3 regions of the Erwinia wuhanensis genome follow, and region 3 is predicted to be linked to each of the others. Evidence: predicted binding sites of a transcription regulator. Region 3 holds the regulator's gene; each other region holds the start of a gene.
The links. Region 3 encodes PurR, which represses purine synthesis genes. Its sites were predicted from a motif close to CANGCAAACGTTTGCNTG; they were not measured.

Region 1 (10,372 bases), on a different contig from region 3:
CTGGCGGCAATGGTCGCTTATCCGGAGCTGATTGAGCGCCCGATCGTGGTGGCTAACGGCAAGGCGCGGCTGGGCAGGCCGCCGGAGCAGGTGCTGGCTATCCTTTAAAGATCCAGCGCCTCTTTCACGAAGGGAATGGTCAGCTTGCGCTGGGCGCTGATCGAGGCGCGATCCAGCTTGTCCAGCGTCATAAACAGCGTGCGCATTTCCCGATCCAGCCTTTTTAGCAGAAAGCGGCCGACATCTTCTGGCAGTTCAAAACCGCGCAGCCGCGCCCGCAGCTGGAGCGCCTGAAGCTTGTCGTCATCCGACAGCGGCTGCAAACGATAGATTTGTCCCCAGTCCAGACGGGAAGCGAGATCGGGCAGCTTCAGGTTCAGCTGGCGCGGCGGGCGATCGCCGGTGATCAGCAGACGGGTGCGGCCCGTTTCCAGAATACGGTTATAGAGATCGAAAATCGCCATTTCCCAGGGTTCGTCGCCGGCGATGCACTCGATGTTGTCGATGCAGATCAGCGCCAGCTGTTCCATACCGTCCAGTACTTCAGGCACGAACCAGGTACGCTTGTCGAGCGGCACGTAGCCCACGGCTTCGCCACGCGCGGAGAGTTCCGCACAGGCCGCGTGGAGCAGATGGCTGCGCCCGCCGCCTTCACGCGACCAGAAATAGAGATAGCTGCCGTGCTCCTGCTGTAACGCCCCTTGCAGCGCGGCGATCAGCGACGGGTTATCCCCCGGCCAGAAGCTGGCGAAGGTTTCATCATCGGGCAAATAGAGCGGCAGTGAGAGCTGTGCCGGAGTGTTCAGAAGCACCTCAGTAATGGGTCGAAATCCGGCGGCAGTTTATCACAGTTCTTTAAGGATTATGAAACGGGCAGCGCCGCTGCCCGTCAGATCTTTACTCGCGATCCTGCGGATCCAGAATGACCTCTTCCGGGCGGATCAGCGTAATCAGCCGGAAGATCAGGCTCAGCCCGATGCCGACGATAGTCGCCAGCGCCATGCCTTTCAGCTCTGCCGCGCCAATATGCACCGTGGCGCCGCTGACGCCGATGATCAGGATCACCGAGGTCAGGATCAGGTTCTGCGCCTTGTTGTAATCCACTTTGGATTCAATCAGCACGCGGATACCGGAAGCGCCAATCACGCCGTACAGCAGCAGCGACACGCCGCCCATCACCGGCACCGGCACCGCCTGGATCGCGGCGGCCAGCTTGCCAACGCAGGAAAGCAGAATGGCAAGAATAGCCGCGCCGCCAATCACCCAGGTGCTGTAAACGCGGGTAATTGCCATCACGCCAATATTTTCGCCATAGGTGGTGTTAGGCGTAGAGCCGAACAGGCCGGAAAAAATCGTCGAGACGCCGTTGGCAAACATCGAGCGATGCAGGCCGGGATCTTTCAGCAGGTCTTTTTTAACGATGTTCGCCGTAACCACCAGATGCCCGACATGCTCGGCGATCACCACCAGCGCCGCAGGCAGAATGGTCAGCATTGCCGCCCACTCGAAGCGCGGCGTGTAGAAGGTCGGCAGCGCAAACCACGGTGCCGCTTCAACCGATGACCAGTTTACGATGCCCATAAACCAGGAAAGCGCATAGCCGACCAGCACGCCGATCAGGATAGGGATAATCGCCAGAAAGCCGCGGAACAGCACCGAGCCGAAAACGGTCACCGCCAGCGTCACCATGGAAATCAGAATGGTTTTGCCGTCGACCGCCGCGCCGTTAGCCGGCAGCAAACCGGCCATATTCGCCGCCACGCTGGCCAGCTCCAGCCCGATGACCGCCACGATAGCGCCCATCGCAGCCGGTGGAAACATCACGTCCAGCCAGCCCGTTCCGGCTTTTTTTACAATTAGCGCCACCAGGCAGAACAGCACGCCGCAAAGGATAAAGCCGCCCAGCGCCACCTCGTAGCCCAGCGGCAGCAGCAGCAGCACCGGCGAAATAAAGGCAAAGCTGGAGCCCAGATAGGCCGGGATTTTCCCTTTACAGATAAAAAGGTACAGCAGCGTGCCGATGCCGTTAAACAGCAGCACGGTGGCCGGATTGATATGAAACAGGATAGGCACCAGCACCGTCGCGCCAAACATGGCGAACAGATGCTGGAAGCTGAGTGGGATGGTTTGCAGCAGCGGTGGCCGCTCGCTTACGCCGATAGCGCGACGCGTCATGGTGAGTTACCCCTTATTTTTCACAATAAAAAACCGACTCTCTGGTCGGCTTGATCGCTGGCAGTCATGATAAAACGCGGGTTGCAGGCCGATGCCCGGCGCGGCCGTTGGGCAACGCGCGGCGATGCCGGACGCTGTCCGGCCCCGGACGGGCGGATAAAAGGCCTGCGGCTTTATCATTTCGTACCGAAGATCTTGTCGCCCGCGTCGCCAAGGCCCGGAATGATATATCCTTTTTCGTTCAGTCCCTGATCGACGGAGGCGGTATACAGCTCCACGTCCGGATGCGCTTTTTCCAGCGCCGCGATGCCTTCCGGCGCGGCAACCAGCACCAGCACTTTAATACTGCTGCAGCCCGCTTTCTTCAGCAGGTCGATAGTGGCGATCATCGAGCCGCCGGTCGCCAGCATAGGGTCAACCACCAGCGCCATGCGCTCTTCGATATTGGAAACCAGCTTTTGAAAATAAGGCACCGGCTCCAGCGTCTCTTCGTCGCGATACACGCCCACGACGCTGATGCGCGCGCTGGGCACGTGCTCCAGCACGCCTTCCATCATGCCCAGGCCGGCACGCAGGATAGGCACAACGGTAATTTTTTTGCCTTTGATCTGGTCGATTTCCACCGGGCCGTTCCAGCCTTCGATAGTGACCTTTTCCGTTTCTAAATCCGATGTGGCTTCATAAGTCAGCAGACTTCCCACCTCCGAGGCGAGTTCACGAAAACGTTTGGTGCTGACGTCCTGTTCACGCATCAGACCCAGTTTATGTTTGACCAGCGGGTGTTTGACTTCCACGATCTTCATTGTTTTACTCCCGGAGTGTATGGCTGCAAAAAAAAATCGCGAGATTATAGCGCCATTTAGCAGCCAGTACCTATTACTTAATCCGACTTCTGCCGGATCCCTGCCATCCCCTTAAGGATTAGCGCAAAGTGAGCGCGGCGCAATGGTGGCGAAGATGAGGCTCGCAAACGTTTGCCTGCGCTGTTAGAATTGCCGCGCTTTATTACCAACCACCAACCGCAAACCGCGTGGGGATTTCGCAGTGACCGACAAAACCTCTCTCAGCTATAAAGACGCCGGTGTAGATATCGATGCTGGCAATGCTTTAGTCGACCGTATCAAAGGCGTAGTGAAAAAGACTCGTCGCCCGGAAGTGATGGGCGGACTGGGCGGTTTCGGTGCGCTTTGTGCGCTGCCGCAAAAATACCGTGAACCGGTTCTGGTTTCCGGCACTGACGGCGTCGGCACCAAGCTGCGTCTGGCCATGGACCTGAAGCGCCACGATGCCATCGGTATCGACCTGGTTGCGATGTGCGTGAACGATTTGGTGGTCCAGGGCGCCGAGCCGCTGTTCTTCCTTGATTACTACGCCACCGGTAAGCTGGATGTGGAGACGGCCGCCAGCGTGATTACCGGTATTGCAGAAGGCTGCTTACAGTCCGGCTGCGCGCTGGTCGGCGGCGAAACGGCTGAAATGCCCGGCATGTATCACGGCGAAGATTACGACGTGGCGGGCTTCTGCGTTGGCGTGGTGGAAAAGTCGGAAATTATCGACGGCAGCAAAGTCAAAGACGGCGACGTGCTGATTGCGCTGGGTTCAAGCGGCCCGCACTCCAACGGCTATTCGCTGGTGCGCAAAATTCTGGCGTTCAGCAATACCGACCCGGAAACCACCCTGCTTGAAGGCAAGCCGCTGGCGGATCATCTGCTGGAGCCAACCCGCATTTACGTTAAAAATATTCTCAGCCTGATTGAGCAGGTTGACGTCCACGCTATCGCCCACCTGACCGGCGGCGGCTTCTGGGAAAACATCCCGCGCGTGCTGCCGGACAACACCCAGGCGGTGCTGTCGGAGTCAAGCTGGCAGTGGCCTGCCGTGTTCGGCTGGATGCAGGAAGCGGGCAACGTCAGCCGCTTTGAAATGTATCGCACCTTTAACTGCGGCGTCGGCATGGTGATTGCGCTGGACGCCAGCGAAGCGGATAAAGCGGTAGAGCTGATGACCGCCGCCGGCGAAAAAGCCTGGAAGATTGGCGTGATTAAAGCCTCCGGTGCCGAAGAGCGCGTGGTGATTAACGCATGAAGCGGCTCGTCGTGCTGGTTTCCGGCCAGGGGAGCAATCTCCAGGCCATTCTGGACGCCTGCCGGCAGGGACGGATCCACGGCAGCGTTGCTGCCGTGTTCAGCAACAAAGCCGACGCTTACGGCCTGACGCGCGCGCGCGAGGCGGGCGTGCCCGCTCATGCGCTGGCGGCCGCGCAGTTTGCCGATCGCGACGCCTTCGATCGCCAGCTGATGCTGGAAATTGACGCCTACGCGCCCGACCTGGTGATCCTGGCAGGCTATATGCGTATTCTGAGTGCGGATTTCGTGGCGCGCTACGCGGGCAGGATGCTGAATATCCACCCTTCCCTGCTGCCGAAATATCCTGGCCTGCACACGCATCGCCAGGCGATTGAAAACGGCGACGAAGAGCACGGCACCTCGGTGCATTTCGTTACCGAAGAGCTGGACGGTGGCCCGGTGATCCTTCAGGCCAAAGTACCGGTTTTTTCCGGAGATACGATCGATGAGGTCGCGGCGCGCGTGCAGCATCAGGAGCACGCTATTTATCCGCTGGTGGTCGGCTGGTTTGCGGATGGCCGCCTGAAAATGCAGGACGGCGCGGCCTGGCTGGACGGCGAGCAACTGCCGCCGGAAGGCTACGCCTGGGGCTAAAAGGGAAACCGGCGTTTCCCTTTTTTATTCAGCCATAGCGTCCCGTAATATAATCCTCTGTGCGTCGCTGGCGCGGCGCGGTAAAAATCCTGTCCGTTTCGTCAAACTCCACCACGCTGCCGTGATGCATAAACGCGGTATAGTCGGATACGCGCGCGGCCTGCTGCATATTATGCGTGACCAGCACCAGCGTGAAATGCTGTTTCAGCGTGCTCATCAGTTCTTCAATCACCAGCGTGGAGATCGGATCGAGCGCCGAGGTCGGCTCGTCCAGCAGCAAAATTTCCGGTTCGATGGCGATGGCTCTGGCGATCACCAGCCGCTGCTGCTGGCCGCTGGAGAGCGTTAAGGCATTCTGCCAGAGGTTGTTTTTTACCTCTGACCAGAGCGCCGCCGCGCGCAGCGCGCTTTCCACCGCCTCGTCCAGCACGCGCCTGTCGCGTACGCCCTGAAGACGCAGCCCGTACACCACGTTTTCATAGATGGTTTTGGGGAACGGGTTTGGCCGCTGAAAAACCATGCCGACCCTTCTGCGCAGCGCCGCGAGATCCTCATTGCCGCCCAGAATCGACTGCTGCTGCAGGCGGATATCGCCCGTAACCCGACAGCCGTCAATCAGATCGTTCATGCGGTTAAAGCAGCGCAGCAGCGTCGATTTACCGCAGCCCGACGGGCCAATCAGCGCGGTAATGCGGTTTTTGGGCACGCGCAGATCGATTGCCTTCAGCGCCTGTTTCTCGCCATACCACAGCGAAAGGTTCTCCACCTCCAGCGCGGTGTCCTGCTCGTTTGGCATTACGCTCTTCTCCATTAATTAATCAGCGCGCGGTAGCGTTCGCGCAGCCGGTGGCGCAGCGCCATCGCCAGCAGGTTCAGCGCCAGAATAATCAGCACCAGCAGCAGCGCCGTGGCGAAAACCAGCGGCCTGTCCGCCTGCGCGTGGGGATTCTGAAACGCCAGATCGTAGATTTGGAAGCCAAGATGCATAAATTTGCGGTCAAGATGCAGATAGGGGAAAACCGCATCCACCGGCAGCTCCGGCACCATTTTCACCACGCCAACCAGCATCAGCGGCGCGGTTTCGCCTGCCGCTCGCGCCACCGCCAGGATCAGCCCGGTCAGCATCGCCGGGATCGACAGCGGCAAAACCACATGCCACAGCGTTTCCGCCTGGGTTGCGCCCAGCGCCAGCGATCCTTGCCGCAGCGTCTGCGGAATGCGCGACAGTCCCTCTTCCGTGGCGACAATCACCACCGGCAGCGTCAGCAGCGCCAGCGTCAGCGACGCCCAGAGCAGGCCCGGCGTGCCGAAAGTGGGATCCGGTAACGCGTGCGCGAAAAAAAGCCGATCCAGGCTGCCGCCGACCAGCCAGACAAAAAAGCCCAGGCCGAACACGCCGTAAACGATGGAGGGCACGCCAGCCAGATTGACTACCGCGATGCGCACAAGACGCGTAAGAAAACCGTTGCCGGCATACTCATGCAGCCAGATCGCCGCCACCACGCCAAGCGGCATCACCACCACGGACATCAGCAGCACCATTAAAATCGTGCCGAAAATAGCCGGAAATACGCCATCTTCGCCCAGGCTGCCGCCGGAAGCGCCGCTGACAAAATGCCACAGCTGCGAGCCAAAATGGCGCCACTTTTCGCCGTAGCTCATGGCGTTGGGATACCAGGCCGCCAGGATCTGCGTCAGCGGAATAAGATGCTGCGATCCCGTGACGTCGCGCAGCACCAGCACGGTGCCTTCGTTCTCCTGGCTCAGTCCGGTCAGCGCCTGCGCCTGCTGGCGAAACTGCCGCTGAAGCTCGGCGCTGTCCGCCTGCCAGATGCTCTGCGCCTGCGGCGTATAGCGCTGCTCCTGCTCCAGGCGCTGCCGTTTACGATCCAGCTGCTCCATTTCGCTGTTCAGCCGCGCCAGCGCCACATGGCGAATTTTTTCTGCCTGCCGCTGGCGCTGCCGCGTCTCTTTAATCCGCTGCTGTAGCACGCGCATCATATCGGCAGCCACCAGCGGCCTTCCGTTTTCGCGCAGGCCGTCAAACCAGCCGTAGGCCATACCGCCGACGCGACGTTGCAGGGCGATAACGTTGCCTGGCCGCTCCGTCGCGATAATATCGCTGCTGAGCAGGCTGTGAAAATCACTGTCGCTGAAGTCGCGGTTGCCGGTTTTAATCAGGTAACGCGTCACGTGTTCCGGCAGATTATCCGGCAGCGGCGCGCCGCTGGCCTCGAGACGCTCGCGCGGGACGCCCTGAGAGCTGGCGATTTCACCCAGCGTCTGCGGCGCATGATCCACCGTAAACAGCGTCACCGGCTGCGGCCAGAAGTAGCGCATGGCCGACCAGCCGAGCAGCGCGATCAGCAACAGAAACGCCAACAGGCTCAGCGCCACCGCGCCGCCGGTCAGCCATCGCCAGCGATGATTGCGGCTAACGGCGCTCATCCCTGCATTTCCTGCTGGCTGAAGCGCTGACGCAACCGCTGACGCACCAGCTCCGCCAGGGTGTTGACCACCAGCGTAAAGACCAGCAGCACCAGCGCGCTCAGAAACAGCACCCGATAATGGCCGCTGCCTGCAGCGGCTTCCGGCATTTCTATCGCCACGTTAGCGGAGAGCGTGCGTACGCCCTGTAACAATCCGCCTTCCGTCACCGGCGTGTTGCCCGTTGCCATCAGCACGATCATGGTTTCTCCTATCGCCCGGCCAAAGCCGATCATCAGCGCCGCAAAAATACCGGCGGACGCGCCCGGCAGCACGACGCGCGTTAAGGTTTGCCACTGCGTCGCGCCCAGCGCCAGCGATCCCTGCCCCAGCGACGGCGGCACGCTGAAAATGGCGTCCTCGGCCAGGGTGAAGATCAGCGGCACCAGCGCAAAGCCCATCGCCACGCTGGCGATCAGCAGGTTACGCTGCTGATAGCCGCCGCACAGGCTGTCGGCCAGGCTGACGCCCAGCACGCGATGTTCCAGCATCGGCAGCAGCCAGAGGCAGCCCAGCGTCACCAGCAGCAGCACCGGCAGTAAAATCCAGATTTCACGCCCTTCGCCGCACAGCCGCCTGCGCCATTTTTCCGGCAGCCGTTGTGAAACGTGGCTGCACAGCAGCAGCGCGGCGGCCAGCGCCAGCGGCCACAGCAGCACGCCCGCCAGGCGATCCGCCAGCTGCGGCGCCAGCCACAGCCCGGCAATCAGCCCGATCACCACGCTGGGCAGCGCGCCCATCATTTCTATCGCCGGTTTTACCCAGCGACGCAGCGCGGGCGCCATAAACCAGGCCGTATACATAGCGGCGGCCAGCGCCAGCGGCGTGGCGAACAGCATCGCCAGTCCCGCCGCCTTCAGCGTGCCGACCACCATTGGCACCAGGCTGAACTTGCCCTGGTAATCGTCGTTGGCCGACGTGGACTGCCAGACGTAGTCCGCCTGCGGATAGTGCTCATACCAGACTTTTTGCCACAGGTTGCGCCAGCTGATATCCGGCCAGGGGTTGCTGAGGTGATAATGCTGCCAGCTGCCCTGTCGCTCCACCAGCAGCCCGTCGCCGCGCGGCGCAAAGGCCGCGTTCAGCACGCCGGGATCGAGCTGGCTGCGCAGCACCACGCCTTCCTGCTTGCTGGCGAACAGCTTAAATTCGCCCGCCGGGTTTAAGGTAGCGAACACGCGGCGATGCGCCTCGCTTAACAGCAGAGGCTGGTTGCTGGCGTGATGGAAAGCACGGATAGCGTTCAGATGCGGGCCGGTCGCGCTGGCGATATCAAACCACTGTGTGATGCTGTCGTGGTCAGCCATCAGCAGCGTGCTGCCCCCGCTGAGCTGGGCCAGCCGTTCCGGCTGTTGCAGTAAGGTGTGGGATTCGCGCAGCGTCAGACCGCCGTCGGTGATGCGCCAGACGCGCAGGCTGTTTTTGGCAAGGCCGTACAGCAGCCGTCCATCGGGCGAAATCATCAGCTGGCTGACGTCCGGCACGCTGACGCTGAAGCTTGCCGTCGCCTGTAGCGGCTGAAAGCGGTAAAGCGTGATCTGCGTGGCGCTGGCCTCGGCCACCAGCCAGCGGTTTTCCGCCGTCTGCGCCAGCGCAATAACCTTCGCGTCGGGATTGCCGCCCAGCGGCTGGTCGCCCAGCGGAAACTTCCAGCGCGGCTCCGCTTCGCTGAAGTCGGGCTGCACCAGCGTCAGGCCGGCGGCGCTTTTCAGCAGGACGCTGTCGTTATCCGTCGCAACGGCGACGCGGCCCTGCGCCAGCCATAGCGCAGGCACTTTCGACTGATTCATCAGCGAAAGGAATTCCGCCCTGCCCTGCGCGTCAATACGCCATCCCCACTGCTGCTGCGCGTCCATGCCCATTGCTACGGCCGGCTGGTCCTGATCCAGCGCAATGCGGCTAACGCTGCTGAGCGTCGGCGACGAAAAAAGCGGCACCACCACCCAGATCAGCCAGACGAACAGCAGCAGCATCACCAGCAAAATCGCCAGTCCGCAGGCCATCACCACGCGTCGGGTCAGCCGATCGATAAACTGCCGCCGCCGATCGTTATAATGTGCAGGAATGGGAATTGGGTTCATGCCAGTCTTCGCTATAAAATGCGCTTAAGCGCCTTATGTTGCCCGTATGTGGCTAATAAGACAATCGGGATTCGCCATAGACAGGGCTGTCATACTCTCGTCATAATGCCCCGAGACAATGCCTGGTTTTTTACAGGATCTGTGGAACGGAGTAAAAATGGGTCAGGAAAAGCTTTATATAGAGAAAGAACTAAGCTGGTTATCCTTTAATGAGCGCGTTTTACAGGAAGCGGCGGACAAATCCAATCCCCTGATTGAACGGATGCGGTTTTTGGGCATCTACTCCAATAATCTGGAAGAGTTTTATAAAGTCCGCTTCGCCGATCTGAAACGCCGCATTTTGATTGGGGAAGAACAGGGTTCGCCCGACACGCCGCGCCATCTGCTGAAAAAAATCCAGGCGCGCGTGCTGAAAGCCGATCAGGAATTTGACGGGTTGTATAACGATCTGCTGCTGGAAATGGCGCGCAACCAAATTTTTCTGATCAACGAACGTCAGCTCTCTCCCAATCAGCAAAGCTGGCTGCGGCACTATTTTAAACACGAGCTGCGGCAGCACATTACGCCGATCCTGGTTTATCCCGACACCGATCTGATTGAGTTTCTGAAAGACGACTACACCTATCTGGCGGTAGAGATTATTCGCGGCGAAAAGATTGACTATGCGCTGCTGGAGATCCCGTCTGATAAGGTGCCGCGCTTTGTCAACCTGCCGCCGGAAACACCGCGCCGCCGCAAACCGATGATCCTGCTGGATAACATTCTGCGCTACTGTCTGGGCGATATCTTCCGCGGCTTTTTTGATTACGATGCGCTGAACGCCTATTCGATGAAGATGACCCGCGATGCGGAATATGACCTGGTCACCGAAATGGAGTCCAGCCTGCTGGAGCTGATGTCTTCCAGCCT
Region 2 (10,372 bases), on a different contig from region 3:
GCGGGCTGCGGGCCGATATGCTGACCAGCGCGCTCGCGCCGCTGTTTAACTCCTTTCCGCAGAGCGCCTTCGCCCAGAACATTGGTCTGGTCGCTATTACCGGCATCAAAAGCCGCTATGTAGTGGCGGCGGGCGGCGCGATCCTGGTGCTGCTTGGCTGTCTGCCCGTGCTGGGCCGGATAGTCGCGGCCGTTCCCGCTCCGGTGCTGGGCGGCGCGGGCGTGGTATTGTTCGGCACCGTCGCGGCATCCGGTATCCGCACGCTGGCAAAGGTCGATTACAAAGAGAATATGAACCTGGTGGTGGTGGCGACGGCCATTGCGTTTGGCATGATCCCCATCGTGATGCCGACCTTTTACGACCGCTTCCCTGACTGGGTCAGAACGATTTTCCATTCCGGCATCAGCGCCGCCTGTGTTGTAGCCGTGCTGCTGAATATTATGTTTAACAGCGTTAAAGGAACGGTAAGCGTGCAGGAAAGCCGATCGGGCTGAAGCATTCAGCCAGCAGGCTATGCGATGCCGGGCAGCAACGGCTTATAAACTAAACTCGTCCGCATCGCGCCAGGCCGGAAAACGCTCCCGGTATTCACGCAGCGAATCCAGCGACAGCTCGGCGCTCAGTACCGCTGGCTGATGCGGTTCGCCAGCCGCCAGTATTTCGCCCTGCGGGCTGATAATCCGGCTGTCGCCGCTGTAGCTATGGCCGTTGGCATCATGGCCGGTGCGATTGCAACCGGCTACGTAAGCCTGATTTTCAATCGCCCGCGCCAGCAGCAATGCCTGCCAGTGCGCCGCACGCGCTGCCGGCCAGTTGGCGACATACAGCGCCAGATCGTAATCGTTGCGGCTGCGGGAAAACACCGGAAAGCGCAGGTCATAGCAAATCTGCGGCAGAATGCGCCAGCCGCGAAACGCTATGATTTCCCGCTTTTCGCCCGCCAGATAATGCTGGTGCTCGCCAGCCATGCGGAACAGATGACGCTTGTCATAGCGATGTACCGTGCCGTCCGGCTCCGCCAGCAGGAAGCGATTGACCGCGCCCGCGGGCGTCTGAACGGCGACGCTGCCGCCGATCATGGCATCAGCCGCGCGGGCTTTCTCCTGTAGCCAGCTCACCACGCGCGCTTCCGGCAGCGAGCTTTTCGCCGCCTCCATCGCAAAGCCGGTGGTAAACATTTCCGGCAGCACAATCAGATCGCGGCCCGTTAATCCGGCTAACAGCGCGTCAAAGAAACGCATGTTGGCCTCGCCGTCCATCCAGACCAGCGGCTGCTGTAGCACGCTCAGGTTTAAAGCTGACATAGCCGCTCCGCTGCCGCATCCAGCGTGGCTTCCTGTTTGGCAAAGCACAGACGGATGAGTTTATGAGGGAAAGGCCCGGCGCAGAAAACCGACAGCGGGATCGCCGCCACGCCCGCTTCTTTGGTCAGCCACTGGCAAAAGGCGACGTCATCCAAATCGGAAACGGCGCTGTAGTCGGCCAGCAGAAAGTAGGTGCCTTCACACGGCAGGATTTTCAGGCGACTTTTCGCCAGCGCCTGTACAAAACGGTCACGGCGGGCACGATAAAACGCCGGCAGCTCGCGGTAGTGCTCTGGTTCGGCGTTCAGCATATCGGCCAATGCCAGCTGTGCGGGGGTGTTGACGGCAAAGGTCAGATACTGATGCACCTTGCGCACTTCCGCCGTTAAGGCTGGCGGCGCCACGCAGTAACCGACCTTCCAGCCGGTCATATGAAAGGTTTTGCCAAACGAGGAAACGGCAATAGCGCGCTCACGCAGCTGCGGATGGGCGAGCACGCTGGCGTGGCCCTCTTTGGCAAAGCAGATATGCTCGTAAACCTCGTCGCTCAGCACATAGATTTCCTGTGCTTTCACCGCCTGCCACAGCGAGGCAAAATCGCTTTTTTGCCAGACGGTAGCGGAAGGATTGTGTGGCGTATTGAGGATAACCAGACGGGTACGAGGCGACAGCAGCGCGGTAAATTCCTGCCAGTCGACGCGAAAAGCCGGCGGCTGCAAAGCGATGCGCTTCATCACGCCGCCAGCCAGCGTCACCGCTGGCGCATAGCTGTCGTAGCTGGGATCGAAACAGATCACCTCATCGCCCGGCCGCACCAGCGCGGTAATGGCGGCATACAGCGCTTCGGTCGCGCCTGCCGTCACCGTGATTTCGCTGTCGACGTCGGGTTTATGCCCGTAAAGCTCCGCCGTTTTAGCCGCAATCGCCTGCCGCAGCGGCTGCACGCCGGTCATCGGCGCATACTGGTTGGCGCCAGCGCTGACGTGATGCGCCAGGCGCGCTTTCAGATAGTCCGGGCCGTCGAAATCCGGGAAGCCCTGAGAAAGATTAATGGCGTTATGCTGCTGCGCCAGCGCGCTCATTTGCGAAAAAATAGTGGTGCCCAGAGCGGGGAGTTTGCTCTCAGGCTTAATCGGCGTCTGGCTCATGATTAGTCACCCTTGCGGAACGCTATGGATATGTTTTAGCCCGTTGCTGCCACTATAACGTCAGTGCTAATATTTGGCAATCAAGACGCTTAGACGTCTAAACGATAAGAATATGCCGTGCTTAGCGGTTGAAAAGGAAGGTTATGACAACATCGCAATTAGATCGGCTGGTGGCGGCCTGCCACTGGATCGGTGCCAAAGGCTGGGCGCCCGCCACCGGCGGCAATATGTCGGTGCGGCAGGACAGCGAGTTTTGCCTGCTGAGCGAATCCGGCAAAGACAAAGGTTCGCTAACCCGCGAGGACTTTATTCAGGTCGCCATCGCCACTAACCATGCGCCTTCCGGCCGCAGGCCTTCCGCAGAAACGGGCCTGCATACGCTAATCTATCGTCTGTTTCCCGAAGCGGGTGCCGTACTGCACGTTCATACGGTGAACGCGACCGTACTCTCAAGAGTTGAGAAACGCGCCGCATTAGTATTGCAAGGCTATGAAATGCAGAAAACGCTGGCCGGACAAAGCTCGCATCTGGAAGAGGTGGCTATTGCGCTGTTCGATAACGATCAGGATATTGAGGCGCTGGCGAAACGTATTGAGCAGTACGCGGAAGGCCATCCGCTGCGCTACGGTTTCCTGCTGCGCGGCCACGGCCTGACCTGCTGGGGCAGAGACGTGAACGAAGCGCGTCGCCATCTTGAAGGGCTGGAGTTCCTTTTCCAGTGTGAATTACAACGTCGGCTTCTGGAGGCCCAATGATCCGCGCTATTGTCACCGATATTGAAGGCACCACCAGCGATATTCGCTTCGTACACAACGTGCTTTTCCCGTATGCGCGCGAAAATCTGGCGGCCTTTATTGCCGCTTTTCAGCACCGGGAAGAGGTGGCGCAGGCGCTGAGCGATCTGCGTGATGAAATCGCGCAGCCGCAGGCCACGGTAGAGGATTTAATCACCGTGCTGTTCGGTTTTATGGATGAAGACCGCAAATCCACCGCGCTGAAAGCGTTACAGGGCATGATCTGGCGCGACGGCTATCTTAACGGCAGCTTTACCGGCCATCTCTATCCGGACGTGCTGCCCGCGCTGAAAGCCTGGCACCAGGCTGGCATTGGGCTGTATGTTTATTCATCCGGCTCGGTAGCTGCGCAGAAATTGTTATTTGGCTACAGCGACGAGGGTGATATTACCTCGTTGTTCAGCGGCTATTTCGATACGCACGTCGGGGCCAAGCGCGAAACGGACTCTTACCGCAATATTGCCGCAGATATCGGGCTGGCACCGGGCGAGCTGCTGTTTTTATCCGATATTCGTCAGGAGCTGGACGCCGCCCGGGAAGCGGGCTGGCATACCGTGCAGCTAATTCGCGATGAAGCGGATGACGTCAGCCGTCATCCTCAGGTCAACCGGTTCGATCACCTTACTCTGGAGTCGTTTGTATGAGCGCACTGACCATTTTTACCGACAGCGAAGCGAAAACGCCGATCTGGCAAAGTACCGATGAAGAAGCGATCCGTCAGAAACTGAGTGGCAAAAACGTGCGTTTTGAGCGCTGGCAGGCGGATCGCGATTTAGGCGTGGATCCGCAGCCGGAAACGGTTATAAACGCTTATCAGCACGCTATCGATCGGCTGGTCGCGGAAAAAGGCTACCAGAGCTGGGACGTAATCAGTATGCGCGCGGACAATCCGCAGAAAGAGACGCTGCGGGAAAAGTTTCTTTCCGAACATACGCATGGCGAGGACGAAGTGCGGTTCTTCGTGGAGGGGGCGGGGCTGTTCTGCCTGCATCTGGACGGGCATATTTATCAAATCCTGTGTGAAAAGAACGATCTGATCTCCGTGCCTGCGGGAACGCCGCACTGGTTTGATATGGGATCGTCACCGCACTTTACCGCTATCCGTATTTTCGACAATCAGGAAGGCTGGATTGCGAATTTTACCGGCGACAGGATTGCTGATGCCTATCCGCGACTGCCGTAAGCAAATCTCTGAGCCATGATGAAAATGGCCGTTTTACAAAACGGGCGGACAGACTGGCCGCCCGGGTTTATCTCAATCAGGTAACCGGAGCGCCAATAAAATAAGACAGTTACTCATTAGCAACTGGGCCACCTGTTTTCAATGGTGCTTTAAAAGTAGTTCTTTTCGTTTCTTATGTGCTTCTGCTGGAAATAATTAATGCAGTGGTTTTGGAAGGTCTTTTAAATATTTAAATATATAACTGAAATATTATAATGCTAATTAATGGCCGGGGAAGTCTGGTAGATAAAGCGATAATAAAGATTTTTGGTTTTCATCTTAAAATATTGATCTTTAATATTTAAAATTTAATGCTTAATGTCAGGGTTTGCAGTCAGGGTTTGCGGTCAGGGTTTGCGGTCAGGGTTTGCGGTCAGGGTTTGCGGTCAGGGTTTGCGGTCAGGGTTTGCGGTCAGGGTTTGCGGTCAGGGTTTGCGGTCAGGGTTTGCAGTCAGGGTTTGCAGTCAGGGTTTGCAGTCAGGGTTTGCAGTTAAGCGGGGCTGAAAGTTGTATTCGTTCTGATGGGGCGCTTTAAACACTTCCTTTCTCGATTTTTCATGTAGTGACGTGAAATTACCATGTTTAAGCCTCTTTTGATTGGTTATTTTCTGATTATTAATGAATCTTGCCTTTTTTTTATTTTTTTTACTGCAGGGTGCATATTTATTTTGACGGGAATGTTTTATCAGACGTAGTATGATTTTGCTCTGTCAGAAGGGGATATACTATTTTCAGGTGATAAGTCGTGCCTCACGCTGCTATTTCTGTGTGGCACCGCTCAATTTTAAAAGGAAATTAAAATGAGAGAAATAACCCGAACAGAAGCCACCCGCGTCAGCGGCGGAAGCTTTTTATGCGATCTCAGTCAGGCCAACCTGGCGTTAACCGCCAACCTGTTCAAAGTAGGTTTCTTTTTGCTGGGCGGGCTGGTATTGATGAACTATCTGTGTTCAGGGGCACCAACACCACCAACACCAGCACCAACAACACCAGCACCAACAATAGCACCAGAACCCCCCCTGTAGTCACGATCTTTCATGTCCCATAAAATGATGCCGTCATTTTAACCTGCGGGCGCTGCTATAACGCGGCGTCCGGGCCAGTTTGCCTTCCGTCAGTTTGTTACACGGCACTTCCGGTTCTCCGTCCGCCTGAAAGCTTTGCCAGACGCGCGCTGTCCTGTGTTTTTTAGTGGCGCGGCGCTTAAGGTGTCGTTAACCTGTCTTCGTTTTGTATGCACAGACTTAAGGGAAACATTATGAATGAGGCACAGGTCCGTCTGGCTATTGTTGGCGCAGCGGGACGCATGGGGCGTCAGTTAATTCAGGCCGCTCACGAAGCGGAAGGCGTTTGCGTGGGGGCCGCGCTGGTGCGTAACGGCTCTTCTTTGGTCGGCATTGACGCGGGCGAGCTGGCCGGAACCGGTACGCTGGGCGTGAAGGTCAGCGATCGGCTGGTTGCCGATGAGTTTGATGTCCTGATCGACTTTACCCGTCCCGAAGGCACGCTGGAATATCTGGCGTTTTGTCGTCAGCACAAAAAAGCGATGGTCATCGGCACCACCGGCTTTGACGAGGCCGGTAAGGCGGCGATCGGCGCGGCTGCGCAAGAGATAGCCATCGTTTTTGCCGCCAACTTCAGCGTGGGCGTCAATCTGGTGCTGAAGCTGCTGGAGCAGGCCGCGCAGGTGATGGGCGATTATGCGGACATCGAAATTATCGAAGCGCACCATCGCCATAAGGTTGATGCGCCTTCCGGCACCGCGCTGGCGATGGGCGAAGCGATAGCGGACGCCATGGACTGGGATCTTAAAGAGCATGGGGTCTATAGTCGGGAAGGGCACACCGGCGAACGTAAGCCACAAACCATTGGTTTTGCTACCGTGCGGGCAGGCGATATCGTCGGCGAGCATACCGCGATGTTTGCGGATATTGGCGAGCGTATAGAGATAACGCACAAGGCTTCAAGTCGTATGACCTTTGCAAAAGGCGCTGTTCGTGCTGCATCCTGGGTTTTTGCGAGTAAAGAAGGTCTTTTTGATATGAGGAATGTGCTTAATATTGATAATAATTGATAAGTACGAGTCTGGATATTTTTTTAAGTTGCTGTTTTAATTGGGTAGTTTTGCTGCCCTTTTTTTATTTGTGCATATAAATAATATTTAGATGGTATTTTTAACAAAAAGTTGTTTTTAGGTGTTTTTCTGCATTTTTACAGGGTTGATTTGTTAATTTTGACCATTTGGTCCACTATTTTTCGGGCTATCTGGATTTTTCCCATTCATTTCGTCAGGCAACCGTTTTTATCACCACGATAGTTGCTGTTTTTGGTGGCTATCATCATCTTTTTACGCCAGTGGCACAAAAAACAATGAAAAACTCCGCTTCAGGGTAGACATCAGCCGGGGCGATCATTAGAATGCGCGCAATTTGCCAAAAATCGAGCAGGCAGGCAGGTTTTGCATTGATTTAAAGGTGTATCCTGAATTAATATGCAAATAATGTGACTGTTTATTCTCTGGAGGATGTTTTGATTAAGTCAGCGCTATTGGTTCTGGAAGACGGAACCCAATTCCACGGTCGGGCCATCGGGGCAACAGGAACGGCAGTGGGTGAAGTTGTTTTCAACACTTCAATGACCGGTTATCAAGAAATCCTCACTGATCCTTCCTATTCCCGCCAGATTGTTACTCTCACTTATCCTCATATCGGCAATGTCGGCACCAATATCGCCGATGAAGAATCCGCCCAGGTTCATGCTGAAGGCCTGGTTATCCGCGACCTGCCGTTGATCGCCAGCAACTTCCGTAATGAAGAGGGGCTTTCCGCTTACCTGAAGCGTCTGAATATTGTCGCCATTGCCGATATCGACACGCGTAAGCTGACCCGTCTGCTGCGTGAAAAAGGCGCGCAGAACGGCTGCATCATCGCAGGCGACGCGCCGGATGCCGAGCTGGCGCTGCAAAAAGCAAAAGCTTTTCCAGGCCTGAAGGGCATGGATCTGGCGAAGGAAGTCACTACGCAAGAAACCTACAAGTGGCTACAGGGCAGCTGGACGCTGGATGGCCTGCCTGCACCGAAGAAAGAAGAGGAGCTGCCTTTCCACGTGGTGGCCTACGATTACGGCGTGAAGCGAAATATCCTGCGGATGCTGGTGGATCGCGGCTGTCGCCTGACGGTTGTCCCGGCGCAAACGCCTGCGGAAGAGGTAATGAAGATGAACCCGGACGGGATCTTCCTCTCTAACGGCCCTGGCGATCCGGAACCCTGCGACTACGCTATCGCCGCGATTAAGACTTTCCTGGAAACGGAGATCCCGGTATTCGGCATCTGCCTGGGCCATCAGCTGCTGGCGCTGGCCAGCGATGTGAAAACGGTGAAGATGAAGCTGGGCCACCACGGCGGCAACCATCCGGTGAAAGATCACGACAACAATACCGTGATGATCACCGCGCAAAACCACGGTTTTGCCGTAGACAACAACAACCTGCCAGCGAACCTGCGTATTACCCATACCTCGCTGTTTGACCACACGGTGCAGGGCATTCACCGCACGGATAAGCCGGCGTTCAGTTTCCAGGGCCATCCCGAAGCCAGCCCTGGCCCACACGACGCCGCACCGCTGTTCGATCACTTTATCGAACTGATCGAAGCCTACCGTTCAAATAAATAATCAGGAGCGAAAGCATGCCAAAACGTACCGACATAAAAAGTATCCTGATCCTGGGCGCGGGTCCGATCGTTATCGGCCAGGCCTGTGAATTTGACTACTCTGGCGCGCAGGCCTGTAAAGCGCTGCGCGAAGAGGGCTACCGCGTTATCCTGGTGAACTCCAACCCGGCGACCATCATGACCGACCCGGAAATGGCCGATGCCACCTACATCGAACCGATTCACTGGGAAGTGGTGCGCAAAATTATTGAGAAAGAGCGTCCGGATGCCGTGCTGCCGACCATGGGCGGCCAGACCGCGCTGAACTGCGCGCTGGAGCTGGAGCGTCAGGGCGTGCTGGAAGAGTTCAACGTCACCATGATTGGCGCGACGGCGGATGCAATTGATAAAGCGGAAGACCGCCAGCGTTTCGATAAGGCGATGAAGAAAATCGGCCTTGAAACCGCACGTTCCGGTATCGCCCATAATATGGAAGAAGCGCTGAAAGTTGCTGAAGATGTTGGCTTCCCATGCATTATCCGTCCCTCCTTTACTATGGGCGGCAGCGGCGGCGGTATCGCTTACAACCGCGAAGAATTTGAAGAGATTTGCGAGCGCGGCCTGGATCTGTCGCCAACCAACGAGCTGCTGATTGATGAATCGCTGATCGGCTGGAAAGAGTATGAAATGGAAGTGGTGCGTGACAAAAACGACAACTGCATCATTGTCTGCTCCATTGAAAACTTTGACGCGATGGGCATCCATACCGGCGACTCCATCACCGTAGCGCCTGCGCAGACGCTGACCGACAAAGAGTACCAGATCATGCGTAACGCCTCGATGGCGGTACTGCGTGAAATCGGCGTGGAAACCGGCGGCTCCAACGTGCAGTTCTCGGTGAACCCGGAAAACGGTCGTCTGATCATTATCGAAATGAACCCGCGCGTTTCCCGCTCTTCGGCGCTGGCTTCCAAAGCGACCGGCTTCCCGATTGCGAAAATCGCCGCCAAGCTGGCCGTCGGCTATACGCTGGACGAGCTGATGAACGATATCACCGGCGGCCGCACGCCGGCCTCGTTTGAGCCTTCCATCGACTATGTCGTCACCAAAATCCCTCGCTTCAACTTTGAAAAGTTTGCGGGCACCAACGATCGTCTGACCACGCAGATGAAGTCCGTGGGCGAAGTGATGGCGATTGGCCGCACCTTGCAGGAATCAATGCAGAAAGCACTGCGCGGCCTGGAAGTAGGCGCGCACGGTTTCGACCCGAAAGTTGACCTGAACGATGCGGAAGCGCTGACCACCATTCGCCGCGAGCTGAAAGATGCCGGCTGTGACCGTATCTGGTATGTGGCCGATGCGTTCCGCGCGGGCATGTCCGTGGACGGCGTCTTCAATCTGACCAATATTGACCGCTGGTTCCTGGTGCAGATCGAAGAGCTGGTGCGGCTGGAAGAGCAGGTTGCCCGCGAAGGCATCAACGGCCTGACCGCCGATTTCCTGCGTACCCTGAAGCGTAAAGGCTTTGCCGACGCGCGCCTGGCCGTGCTGGCTGGTGTGGCGGAATCAGAAGTGCGCAAGCTGCGTCAGCAGTATAATCTGCACCCGGTTTACAAGCGCGTGGATACCTGTGCGGCGGAGTTCTCTACCGATACCGCCTATATGTACTCCACCTATGAAGAAGAGTGCGAAGCCAATCCCAACCAGGATCGCGACAAGATCATGGTGCTGGGCGGCGGGCCAAACCGTATCGGTCAGGGCATTGAGTTTGACTACTGCTGCGTGCACGCCGCGCTGGCGCTGCGTGAAGACGGCTATGAAACCATTATGGTTAACTGCAACCCGGAAACCGTCTCTACCGATTACGATACCTCTGACCGCCTCTACTTTGAGCCGGTCACGCTGGAAGACGTGCTGGAAATTGTGCGCATCGAGAAGCCAAAAGGCGTGATCGTGCAGTACGGCGGCCAGACGCCGCTGAAGCTGGCGCGCGCGCTGGAAGCCGCAGGCGTGCCGGTTATCGGCACCAGCCCGGATGCGATTGACCGTGCCGAAGACCGCGAGCGTTTTCAACAGGCGGTGGACCGCCTGGGCCTGAAGCAGCCGGCCAACGCAACGGTCACGGCGCTGGAGCAGGCGGTGGAAAAAGCGGTGGCTATCGGCTATCCGCTGGTGGTGCGTCCTTCTTACGTGCTGGGCGGCCGGGCAATGGAAATCGTCTATGACGAAATTGACCTGAAGCGCTATTTCCAGA
Region 3 (10,372 bases):
GCCGCGAGTTTCTCGATCAGCTCAGCCGCAGGCCGCACCTTAGCCAGAGCCGCTTTGAGTCGCTGATTTACTATCGGGTCAACCAGCTGAACGCCAGCCGTGACGAGCCGGCCAGGCTGTGGCTGCTGCGCTGGGGCGTGGTGTTGCTGAACTGTTCGCACATTGTCTGGCAGCTGCGCGACTGGCAGTGTGATTCGCCCGCACTGCTGGCGGTGCGGGACGCCATGCTGAGCAATCTGCATCGTATTATCAGCGGTAAAGGCGTACAGCAGCACGCGCTGGAAGAGACGTTAAAGGAACTGCAGGAAAATCTGGATCTGCTGGCGGCGGGCAAAACAAAAAGCGAAACGGAACTGGCGGGTATTGCCTGGCGGCTTTACTGCTCGCTCTCACAGCTGCAGCAGGCTTCGACATTGACATAACACCGAATTTTTCATTTATACTGGGCCACGCTTACATGGAGTTTAACGAATGAGGGATCATGATGAAAAAAATTCTGGCTACCGTTCTTCTGCTCGCCTGTTCTCTGCCGGCTTATGCTCACGCGGCAAAAACCGTCACGGTTAAAGAGGCGAAAACGCTGCGCGATGATACTCGCGTGGTGCTGACAGGCAAAATCACCGGACATGCAGGCGACGACGATCTTTACTGGCTGCAGGACAGCACCGGGAAAATCCGCATCGACATTGATGATGACGAGTGGGAAGACAATCACGTAGCGATTGGCAAAACCGTGCGCGTGGTCGGCGACGTGGATAAAAATGGCGGGCATACCGAAATCGAAGTCGATCATATTAGCGTGGTGCGTTAAGCAATAAACCTGCCGCCGCGACGAGCGGCGGCGGTTTGGTTAGATCACCCCGCAGGCGAAACGGCCGCCTCCGCCGCCCAACGGCGCAGGATGATCGGCATGGTTATCGCCGCCGGCATGCACCATCAGCGCTTTGCCTTTAATATCCGACAGTTTTTTAATGCGCGGCGCCAGCACCGGATAGGTCGCCGTGCCGTCGGCGCTCACATAAAGGGCCGGTAAATCGCCCAGATGACCATCCTGCCACGGTCCCAGATGCTTGCCGGTTTTTTGCGGATCGAGATGGCCGCCCGCCGCGCCTGCGGCAACCGCTTTCCCGTCGGTGGTTTTTGGATCGCAGCTGCCGTTGGCGTGTACGTGAAAGCCGTGAATACCCGCAGGTAAATCTTTCAGCTGCGGCGTAAAGCTCAGGCCATAGGCCGTTTCTGCTATCGTTACCTGGCCAATACTGTCGCCCGCGCCTTCAGGGGTGGCAAGCCTGATATCGACTTTTTCGCTGGCGGCCTGGGCCAGGCCGCAAAAGGCCAGCGATACCATAAGCAGGTTTATACGTCTCATTACACTTCCTCACATTTTGCTGTGGAAGCTATAAGCCTGGCCGCTATTTGCAGAACTGCATAAGAATCTGTCTACTAAAACAAAGAAGGCTGTTCCGGTTCGTCCGGCTCGGCCGGTTTGCCGACACGATACAGTCGTTGCCAGCGCAGACGACAAAGCCGCAGCACCTCGCGTTTTTGCGCATCGCTGAACTTCATCCAGTTAAAGCGCTCCTCGCGGCTACGCAGGCAGCCACGGCAGTAGCCGCGATCGTCGCTCTGACAGATCCCCCGGCACGGGCTGGGAACGGGGAAAAACTCCAGTTGTTCGGCCAACGTCGCTCCTTATGCAGGGAAAATTCAAATGTAATATTAATGTTAGTCTTTTAACATCGTTTAGCCTCAGTTAATGTTTAATTGTGCTAACAAAGCTATGCTCATTCACCGCTTACTGCTGATGAACCTTTATGAAGCTGACTGCTTTACGCTGCAATGAAATCAGTTTTAACTTTTATGCTGCCTTGTTTTTTACGCTTATCCCGAATGCGCTGTTCTTTTTTCACGCGTGGGAGCGTATCCCTTACAGCGAGCTGAAGGATTATTTTTTCGCTGCCACCATGCCGCTGGTGCTGTTCTGCGGATTTCTGTTTATTTTTAGCGTGGCCGCCCTGCCGTGGATCAGAAAACCCCTGTTAATTTTTCTGGCTATCGTCAGCGCGGCGGCCAACTATTTTATTTACAGCTTTGGCACCGTTATCGACACCAATATGATCCAGAACGTGTTTGAAACGGATCTGCAGGAAGCGACCGCCCTGTTCAGCCTGCGCTATATCCTCTGGCTGCTTCTGCTGGGCCTGCTACCCGCGCTGCTTATCTGGCGGGTCAGGATTGTGACGCGGCGTCCATGGTGGATGAATATCGCTTTTCGCACCGGCACGGCCCTGGCGGCGCTGCTGGCGATCCTGCTGGTCGCCGCGCTGTTTTATAAAGATTACGCCTCGCTTATCCGTAACAATAAAGGCCTGGTGAAAATGATTACGCCGGTCAATATCGTCAGCGGCATTGGCCACTATATTGATAATCGCTGGTTTGACGGCGATCGCACGCTGATTAAAATCGGCCAGGATGCACGTAAAGGCCCGCAGATTTTAGCGCAGCAGAAAAAAACGCTGGTGGTGTTTGTGCTGGGCGAAACGGCGCGGGCGGAAAATTTTTCACTCGGCGGCTATGCGCGCAACACTAATCCGAAGCTGGCAAAAGATAACGTCATCTATTATCCCAACGCCACTTCGTGCGGGACGGAAACGGCCATTTCCGTACCCTGTATGTTTTCCAATATGCCGCGCGAGCATTACGATGCCAGCCTGGCGCGCCATCAGGAAGGGCTACTGGACGTAATGGCCCATGCGGGCGTCAGCGTGCTGTGGCGGGAAAACGACGGCGGCTGTAAGGGCGCCTGTGACCGCGTGCCGCATACCGACATGACGCGCTGGCAGCTGAAGAACTTTTGCCGTGACGATTACTGCCTTGACGACGTGCTGTTGTGGCGGCTGGATCGCTATCTGGACAGCATGAAAAACGACACGGTAGTTGTGCTGCATCAGATGGGCAGCCACGGCCCGGCTTACTACCGGCGCTATCCGGCCGACAAGAGGCCCTTTACTCCGACCTGCGACAGTAACCAGATCCAGGACTGTGACAGCCAGGCGCTGGTCAATACCTATGACAATACGCTCGTCTATACCGATTCAATGCTGGATGACACCATCGGCCTGCTGAAGACCTACAGCAGCCGCTACAACGTCGCGCTGATTTATCTTTCCGATCACGGTGAATCGCTGGGCGAACGCGGGATGTATCTGCACGGCGCGCCTTATCTGATTGCGCCCACTCAGCAGACGCATATTCCCTTTCTGCTGTGGCTTTCTGACGGCTACGCCAGCGCCTTTGGCATCAATAGTACCTGCCTGCGGCAGGCTTCCGGCGCGGCGGTGTCGCAGGACAACGTTTTCCATACGCTGCTGGGAATGATGAATATTGAAACCAAAGAGTACCAGCCCGCGCTGGATATGATCCGATCGTGCCGTACCGTTGCAGGTAGCGGCAATTTCTCTACTACGCTCAATAGTCACTGAAAATTTTGGCTTTGCCACCGCCGTATCGGCGGTTGGCAGCCGGTTTCCCAGGAGCGATAAATGCAGCTGAAAAAACTTTTTACCCCTTTAAAACTTGGCGCGATTGTGGTGCCCAACCGCATCTTTATGGCGCCGCTGACGCGCCTGCGCAGCATCGAACCGGGCGATATTCCTACGCCGCTGATGGGTGAATACTATCGCCAGCGCGCCAGCGCCGGACTGGTCATCACCGAAGCCACGCAGATCTCCTTCCAGGCAAAAGGCTACGCCGGCGCGCCAGGCCTGCATACCGCCGAGCAGATCGCCGCGTGGAAAGCGATTAATGCCGGTATCCATCAGGAAGGCGGCCACAGTTCGGTACAGCTTTGGCATACCGGACGCATCTCCCACAGCAGCCTGCAACCGGAAGGTAAAGCGCCCGTTTCGGCTTCCGCCATTAATGCCGAAACCCGCACCTCTCTGCGCGATGACCAGGGCCGGACGATCCGTGAAGCGACCTCCACGCCGCGCGAGCTGCGTCTGGATGAGATCGACGACGTGATCAACGATTTCCGTCAGGCCACGATCAACGCGCGCGAAGCGGATTTTGACCTGGTGGAGCTGCATTCCGCGCATGGTTACCTGATGCATCAGTTTATTTCGCCCGCGTCTAACCAGCGCACGGATGCCTACGGCGGCAGCGTGGAAAATCGCACGCGCTTTGCGCTGGAAGTGGTGGATGCGGCCATTGACGGCTGGCGCGCCGACCGGATCGGCATTCGTATTTCGCCGCTCGGGCCGTTTAACGGTCTGGATAACGGCGAAGATCAGGAAGCCGCCGCGCTTTACTACATCGGCGAGCTGGCGAAGCGCAATCTGGCCTATCTGCATATTTCAGAACCGGACTGGGCGGGCGGCAAGCCTTACAGCGATGCCTTCCGCGAGGCGATCCGCGCCGCTTATCCCGGCGTGATTGTGGGCGCAGGCGGCTACAGCGCTGAGAAAGCGGAAGCGCTGATTGAACAAGGCCTGATCGACGCCGTAGCCTTTGGCCGCGACTACATAGCCAATCCGGATCTGGTCGAGCGCCTGCGGCAGAACGCGCCGCTGAACGAGCAACGCCCGGAACTCTTTTACGGCGGCGGCGCAGAAGGCTACACGGACTATCCGTTCCTGTAAGCGCCTGCGGGTTTTATCGCCGTCCGACGTCTGACGGCGCGAGAAAGCACGCATTTCCTGGTTTCCGCCAGGCTATAGCTGCTATTCTCTCACGCGGGTAAAACGACCTGAAGGACGTTTTACCGCCGGGAATGCCTGCTGGTTCCCGTAACGGCAGGAATTCAGGCTATGCTTGTTATCGGATGATAACGTTTGTTCAAAGAGGATGTTATGCGCTTACTTCACACCATGCTGCGCGTTGGCGATCTGCAACGCTCCGTTGATTTCTATACTAAAGTTCTGGGCATGCGCCTGCTGCGCACCAGTGAAAACACCGAATATAAATACACGCTGGCTTTCGTAGGCTATACCGAAGAGAGCGAAGGCGCGGTGATTGAGCTGACCTATAACTGGGGCGTGGATAAATATGACCTGGGCGATGCCTACGGCCATATCGCGCTGGGCGTGGACGACGTGGCGGCTACCTGCGACCGTATCCGCAACGAAGGCGGCAACGTAACTCGTGAAGCCGGCCCGGTTAAAGGCGGCACCACCATTATCGCCTTTGTGGAAGATCCGGACGGCTATAAAATCGAACTGATCGAAAACAAACACGCGGGCCACGGCCTGGGCGCGTAACGCGTCGGGGTGCCTTCCCGGCACCCTTCTTTCCCCTTCCCCTGCTGCAACCCATGCCGAAATTTGCCATAATACGCGCTCAATTTTCGCCTGTGAGATCCTGATGTCCGAATCGAACGAACTTAACGCCCTCAGCAGCCGTTTTCGCGGTTTTTATCCGGTAGTGATCGATGTTGAAACCGCCGGTTTCGACGCCAAAACCAACGCCTTACTGGAAGTGGCCGCCGTCACGCTGAAAATGAACGACGATGGCTGGCTGGAGAAAGACGAAACGCTCCATTTTCACGTTGAGCCGTTCGAAGGGTCTGTTCTGCAACCCGAAGCGCTGGCCTTTAACGGCATCGATCCTGCCAATCCGCTGCGCGGCGCGGTCAGCGAGTACGAAGCGCTGCACGCCATCTTTAAAGCCGTGCGCAAAGGTATCAAAGATCAGGGCTGCAATCGTGCCGTCATGGTGGCTCATAACGCCACTTTCGATCTGAATTTTATGAATGCCGCGGCGGAAAGAGCCGGGCTGAAGCGTAATCCTTTCCACCCGTTTGTCACCTTTGATACCGCCGCGCTGAGCGGCCTGGTGCTGGGGCAAACGGTGCTGGCGAAAGCCTGTACGGCCGCCGGAATGCCTTTCGACAGTTCGCAGGCGCATTCCGCGCTGTATGATACCGTGCAGACGGCCGATCTGTTCTGTGAGCTGGTTAATCGCTGGAAACGTCTGGGCGGCTGGCCGCTGGCGGAAACGGCGAACCTCGACTAAAAAAAACAGGCCTGACGCATTGTCAGGCCTGTCCGATAGTCTCTTCGCTTAGCGCAACGTTTTATTCTGCCGCGTCGGAAGGATATTTCTGCGCCGTCTCTTTGATCAGCTGCTGCAGTTCGCCCGCCTGAAACATCTGAATAATGATGTCGCAGCCGCCGACCAGCTCGCCGTCTACCCACAGCTGTGGAAAAGTCGGCCAGTTGGCGTATTTAGGCAGCTCAGCACGAATTTCCGGATTCTGCAGGATATCGACATAGGCGAAACGCTCGCCGCAGGCGGACAGCGCCTGTACGGCCTGCGCGGAAAAGCCGCAGCTTGGCAGTTTTGGGGAACCTTTCATATACAGCAGAATCGGGTTTTCTGCGATCTGGCGCTCAATCTTCTCAATGGTGCTCATAAATGCCTTCCTCAATCGGCTACTTCGTGTCTGTATAGTGTAGCGAGTCTGCGAGCGTGATGAAAATGTCATTTTCAGTCGCCCACTGACGCTACGGTCGGAAAACAAAATGTTAAAATACCATTTTCGGTCCGGCGGCGCTGCGTTAACTGTAAATATCAGCGGCAAATTTGCGCAGATAAATGTTTGAACAGGCTAAATTTTACAGCTTTTACCGCTTTGCGACGATTGAAACAAAAAAGGCCTTACTTTTTAGTAAAGAGTTCGATTAGAATCGTCCTGACTGACTGCCCAGGCGCAGATCTCCTTATTTAGCCATGCTCTTGCCACTGGCGGGAGCACAAACTGTTAATGGTAAAGATGCGTTTACTCATCACGTTGCTGATGCTGGCCTTTGCCCAGCTGTTTATGTCTGTGGCGCACGCATCGCCACACGCTGCCGTTAAAGCGGACCACCACAAAGCAGACAGCGCCACGCCTGCTCGTGAAGACGATCGCCGCAAGCGCCGCCCGGTGAAAACCTCTACACGTAAAGTAAAAGAAGCCAGCCCAACCAAAAGCCGTTCGCCCCTTGCTAAAAAGTTTAAGCTGCGCAAAAAAACGCAGACCGTCGCCGCTGCGCTGCCGCCCAAGAAACGCTATGGTCGTCATCGCTTGCGCAACGAAGAGACGGAAGCCTTAACCAGCGGCTCGGCCTCGGCCCCGCTTAAGCTCAGCAAAGCGCATCGCGCCCGCTATCAGAAAGCCCGCGAAACGGCGATGAGCAAGCTGATGAACCAGCTGGGCAAGCCCTATCTCTGGGGCGGCACCTCGCCCAAGACCGGTTTCGACTGTAGCGGTCTGGTCTGGTATGCCTATAAAGATCTGGTGAAGTTTAAGATCCCTCGCACCGCTAACGAAATGTACCATCTGCGGGATGCGGCTTCGATCAAGCGCAACGAGCTGGAAAAAGGCGATCTGGTATTTTTCAGCATCAACGGCCGCGCCTCGGCGGATCACGTTGGCGTTTACCTGGGCAACGGCAAGTTTATCCAGTCGCCGCGTACCGGCAAGGATATCCAGGTGAGTATGCTCAGCGAAGATTACTGGGAGCAGCACTACGTCGGCGCTCGCCGCGTCATGACGCCGAAAACTATCCGCTAGCCCACTCAGTAGGCTGGAGGCCCGGATCGCGCAAACGATCCGGGCCGGTTTACTCTTATTTGCGCAAAATTTTCGCCTGTTGCCCTAAAACCCTCGTGTTCTGCGCCTGCTCTTGTTAGAATCCACGGTTTGTTGCGCAACAGGCATTTAGCCGACATGATGTTCTGCTCAAGTCTGTTTCGCCACCCTGAACTCCCTCCTGTTATAACCATTCCGCAACAAATTATGCGCAACTTATATCAGGATTATCATCATTCCAGGCAATCGTTTAACAAACCGCTTTTCAGTGACTTACTGAACAGCGCAGGAGTCTTTTTCCATGGCAACCATAAAAGATGTGGCCAAACGCGCCGGTGTCTCAACCACCACGGTGTCCCACGTCATTAATAAAACCCGCTTTGTCGCTGAAGACACGCGGGAAGCCGTCTGGGCAGCGATCAAAGCGCTGCACTATTCGCCCAGCGCCGTGGCCCGCAGCCTGAAGGTCAATAACACCAAAACCATTGGCCTGCTGGCGACCTCCAGCGAGGCGCCCTATTTCGCCGAAATTATTGAGGCGGTTGAACACAGCTGTTTTGCCAAAGGCTATACGCTGATTTTGGGCAACGCGCATAACGAACTGGAAAAGCAGCAGGCCTATCTGTCGATGATGGCGCAAAAACGCGTCGATGGCCTGCTGGTCATGTGCGCCGAGTACCCGGATGAGCTGATTAAGATGCTGGAAGATCACCGCAACATCCCGATGGTCGTCATGGACTGGGGCGAGTCGCGCGGCGATTTTACCGACACTATTCTCGATAACGCTTTTGAAGGCGGTTATCTGGCAGGCCGCTATCTGATCGATCGCGGCCACCGCGATATCGGCGTGATCCCGGGCCATATGGAGCGCAATACCGGCGGCGGTCGTCATGCCGGCTTCCTCAAGGCGCTGAACGAAGCGGGGATTACGCTGCGCGAAGAGTGGCTGGTTCAGGGCGATTTTGAGCCGGAATCGGGCTATCGCGCCATGCAGCAGCTGCTGGCGCAAAAACAGCGTCCTACCGCGGTATTCTGCGGCGGCGACGTGATGGCGATGGGCGCGATTTGCGCCGCAGACGAGATGGGCCTGCGCGTACCGCAGGATATTTCGGTGATCGGGTATGATAACGTGCGCAACTCGCGCTACTTTACCCCCGCGCTGACCACCGTCCACCAGCCGAAAGAGCGTCTGGGCGCAACGGCCTTCAATATGCTGCTCGATCGTATTACCAGCAAACGCGAAGAGCCGCAGACGATTGAAGTGCATCCGACGCTGATTGAACGTCGCTCCGTAGCGGACGGCCCTTTCCTCGACTACCGTCGCTAAGCGCACGGGCGGCCATCCGCCGCCCGTCTTTTACGCCTCCCGCAGCCATTCGCTGTTCAGCGTTTCCGTTTCGCCTAAATAATCCAGCAGCCAGCGCAGCGCTGGCGACGCCTGCTGTTCCGACCAGCTGACGCAGCAGGGGCTATCCGGAAAAGGCGGATCCAGCCTCAGTTCGCACAGCGAGCCGTTTTGCAGCAGCGGTTGCGCAAGATGCCCCGGCACCATGCCGACACACAGCCCGGCCAGCAGGCAATCAAACGCGCTCTCCCAGTCCGGCGCGACCAGCCGTCGCTGATTATCCAGCGTCCAGGTGGTTCTTTTCGGCAGCGCGCGCGAGGTATCTTCCAGCACCAGCGAAGGCCACTCCCGGATCGCCTCCTCGCTAACCTTCTCCCGGTGTTGCGCAAGCGGATGATCCGCCTTCACCACGCAGCGCCAGTTGAGCATTCCCATATTGCGAAAGGCGAAGCGTCCGCCGACCGGAATGGCCTGCGTCGCGCCTATCGCCACGTCAACCCGGCCGTCGGCCAGCGCATCCCATACGCCGTTGAATACCTCCGGTGAAAGATGCAGTTCCATATCGGGAAAATGTCGGTAAAAATCCACCACCAGCTGGCGCGTACGCGCGGTTTTAACAATGCGATCGACGGCAATATTCAGCTGGCCGCGCCAGCCGTTGGCGACCTGCTGACACTGGCGTCGCGTGGCAAGCATTTTTTTGATAACACTCCGCCCTTCCTGAATAAAGACCTCGCCCGCCGCCGTTAAGACCACGTCCCGGTGACGCCGCTCGAACAGCGGCACCGCCAGCCACTCTTCCAGCTGGCGCACGGTATAGCTGATGGCGGACGGAACGCGATGCAGCTCCGCCGCTGCGGCGGTAAAGCTGCCGGTTCGGGCGACCGCATCAATCACCTCAAGCGAGTGTTCTGACCACATATTCTTCCTGCAAAATTTTTGAACGCAAGACGCAAATATTACCGTTTCACAACCGCTATCGCACTCTTTTACACTGCCGTCCGCTATTCACCTGATAAAAAAGAGCAAAATCTCATGCCGTCGAAAGGATTTTTACTTTACCTCGCGCTGCTCAGCGTTGCGGGTTTTCTTGCCACCGATATGTATCTGCCCGCCTTTACGGCGATGCAGCAGGATTTGCAAACCGAAGCGGGCGTCATCAGCGCCAGCCTCAGCCTGTTCCTGGCCGGGTTTGCCAGCGCGCAGCTGTTCTGGGGGCCGCTTTCCGACCGCATTGGCCGCAAGCCGGTGCTGTTGATGGGGCTGGGGCTGTTTGCCGTCAGCTGCGGCGCAATGTGGTGGGCGGAATCCACCACCATGCTGCTGACGCTGCGCTTTTTACAGGCGGTAGGCATTTGCGCCGCCGCCGTCAGCTGGCAGGCGCTGGTGATCGATCGCTATTCCGGCGCGCAGGCCAACCGCGTGTTTGCCACTATTATGCCGCTGGTGGCGCT

Region 1: the regulator PurR is predicted to act here: its motif matches at 3,139-3,156, upstream of purM (phosphoribosylformylglycinamidine cyclo-ligase).
Region 2: the regulator PurR is predicted to act here: its motif matches at 6,758-6,775, upstream of carA (glutamine-hydrolyzing carbamoyl-phosphate synthase small subunit).

What each region holds. Positions count from the first base shown of each region.
Region 1 covers NZ_JAUJUH010000008.1:99,667-110,038, forward strand. Annotated here, with positions in the region: gene arsC (arsenate reductase (glutaredoxin)) at 1-108, shown strand, start outside; gene hda (DnaA inactivator Hda) at 105-812, opposite strand; gene uraA (uracil permease) at 898-2,175, opposite strand; gene upp (uracil phosphoribosyltransferase) at 2,352-2,978, opposite strand; gene purM (phosphoribosylformylglycinamidine cyclo-ligase) at 3,220-4,260, shown strand; gene purN (phosphoribosylglycinamide formyltransferase) at 4,257-4,895, shown strand; gene pstB (phosphate ABC transporter ATP-binding protein PstB) at 4,924-5,691, opposite strand; gene pstA (phosphate ABC transporter permease PstA) at 5,706-7,343, opposite strand; gene QZH36_RS18055 (ABC transporter permease subunit) at 7,340-9,463, opposite strand; gene ppk1 (polyphosphate kinase 1) at 9,621-10,372, shown strand, end outside.
Region 2 covers NZ_JAUJUH010000007.1:246,203-256,574, reverse strand. Annotated here, with positions in the region: gene QZH36_RS17305 (nucleobase:cation symporter-2 family protein) at 1-494, shown strand, start outside; gene QZH36_RS17300 (amidohydrolase) at 537-1,304, opposite strand; gene QZH36_RS17295 (pyridoxal phosphate-dependent aminotransferase) at 1,292-2,452, opposite strand; gene QZH36_RS17290 (methylthioribulose 1-phosphate dehydratase) at 2,596-3,207, shown strand; gene mtnC (acireductone synthase) at 3,204-3,890, shown strand; gene QZH36_RS17280 (1,2-dihydroxy-3-keto-5-methylthiopentene dioxygenase) at 3,887-4,429, shown strand; gene QZH36_RS17275 (hypothetical protein) at 5,269-5,493, shown strand; gene dapB (4-hydroxy-tetrahydrodipicolinate reductase) at 5,727-6,542, shown strand; gene carA (glutamine-hydrolyzing carbamoyl-phosphate synthase small subunit) at 6,998-8,140, shown strand; gene carB (carbamoyl-phosphate synthase large subunit) at 8,155-10,372, shown strand, end outside.
Region 3 covers NZ_JAUJUH010000001.1:765,592-775,963, forward strand. Annotated here, with positions in the region: gene QZH36_RS03455 (FUSC family protein) at 1-422, shown strand, start outside; gene QZH36_RS03460 (NirD/YgiW/YdeI family stress tolerance protein) at 482-811, shown strand; gene sodC (superoxide dismutase [Cu-Zn] SodC) at 851-1,369, opposite strand; gene QZH36_RS03470 (DUF1289 domain-containing protein) at 1,444-1,683, opposite strand; gene eptA (phosphoethanolamine transferase EptA) at 1,815-3,482, shown strand; gene QZH36_RS03480 (alkene reductase) at 3,543-4,640, shown strand; gene gloA (lactoylglutathione lyase) at 4,851-5,258, shown strand; gene rnt (ribonuclease T) at 5,362-6,012, shown strand; gene QZH36_RS03495 (Grx4 family monothiol glutaredoxin) at 6,074-6,412, opposite strand; gene QZH36_RS03500 (C40 family peptidase) at 6,773-7,555, shown strand; gene purR (HTH-type transcriptional repressor PurR) at 7,875-8,900, shown strand; gene punR (DNA-binding transcriptional activator PunR) at 8,931-9,839, opposite strand; gene punC (purine nucleoside transporter PunC) at 9,954-10,372, shown strand, end outside.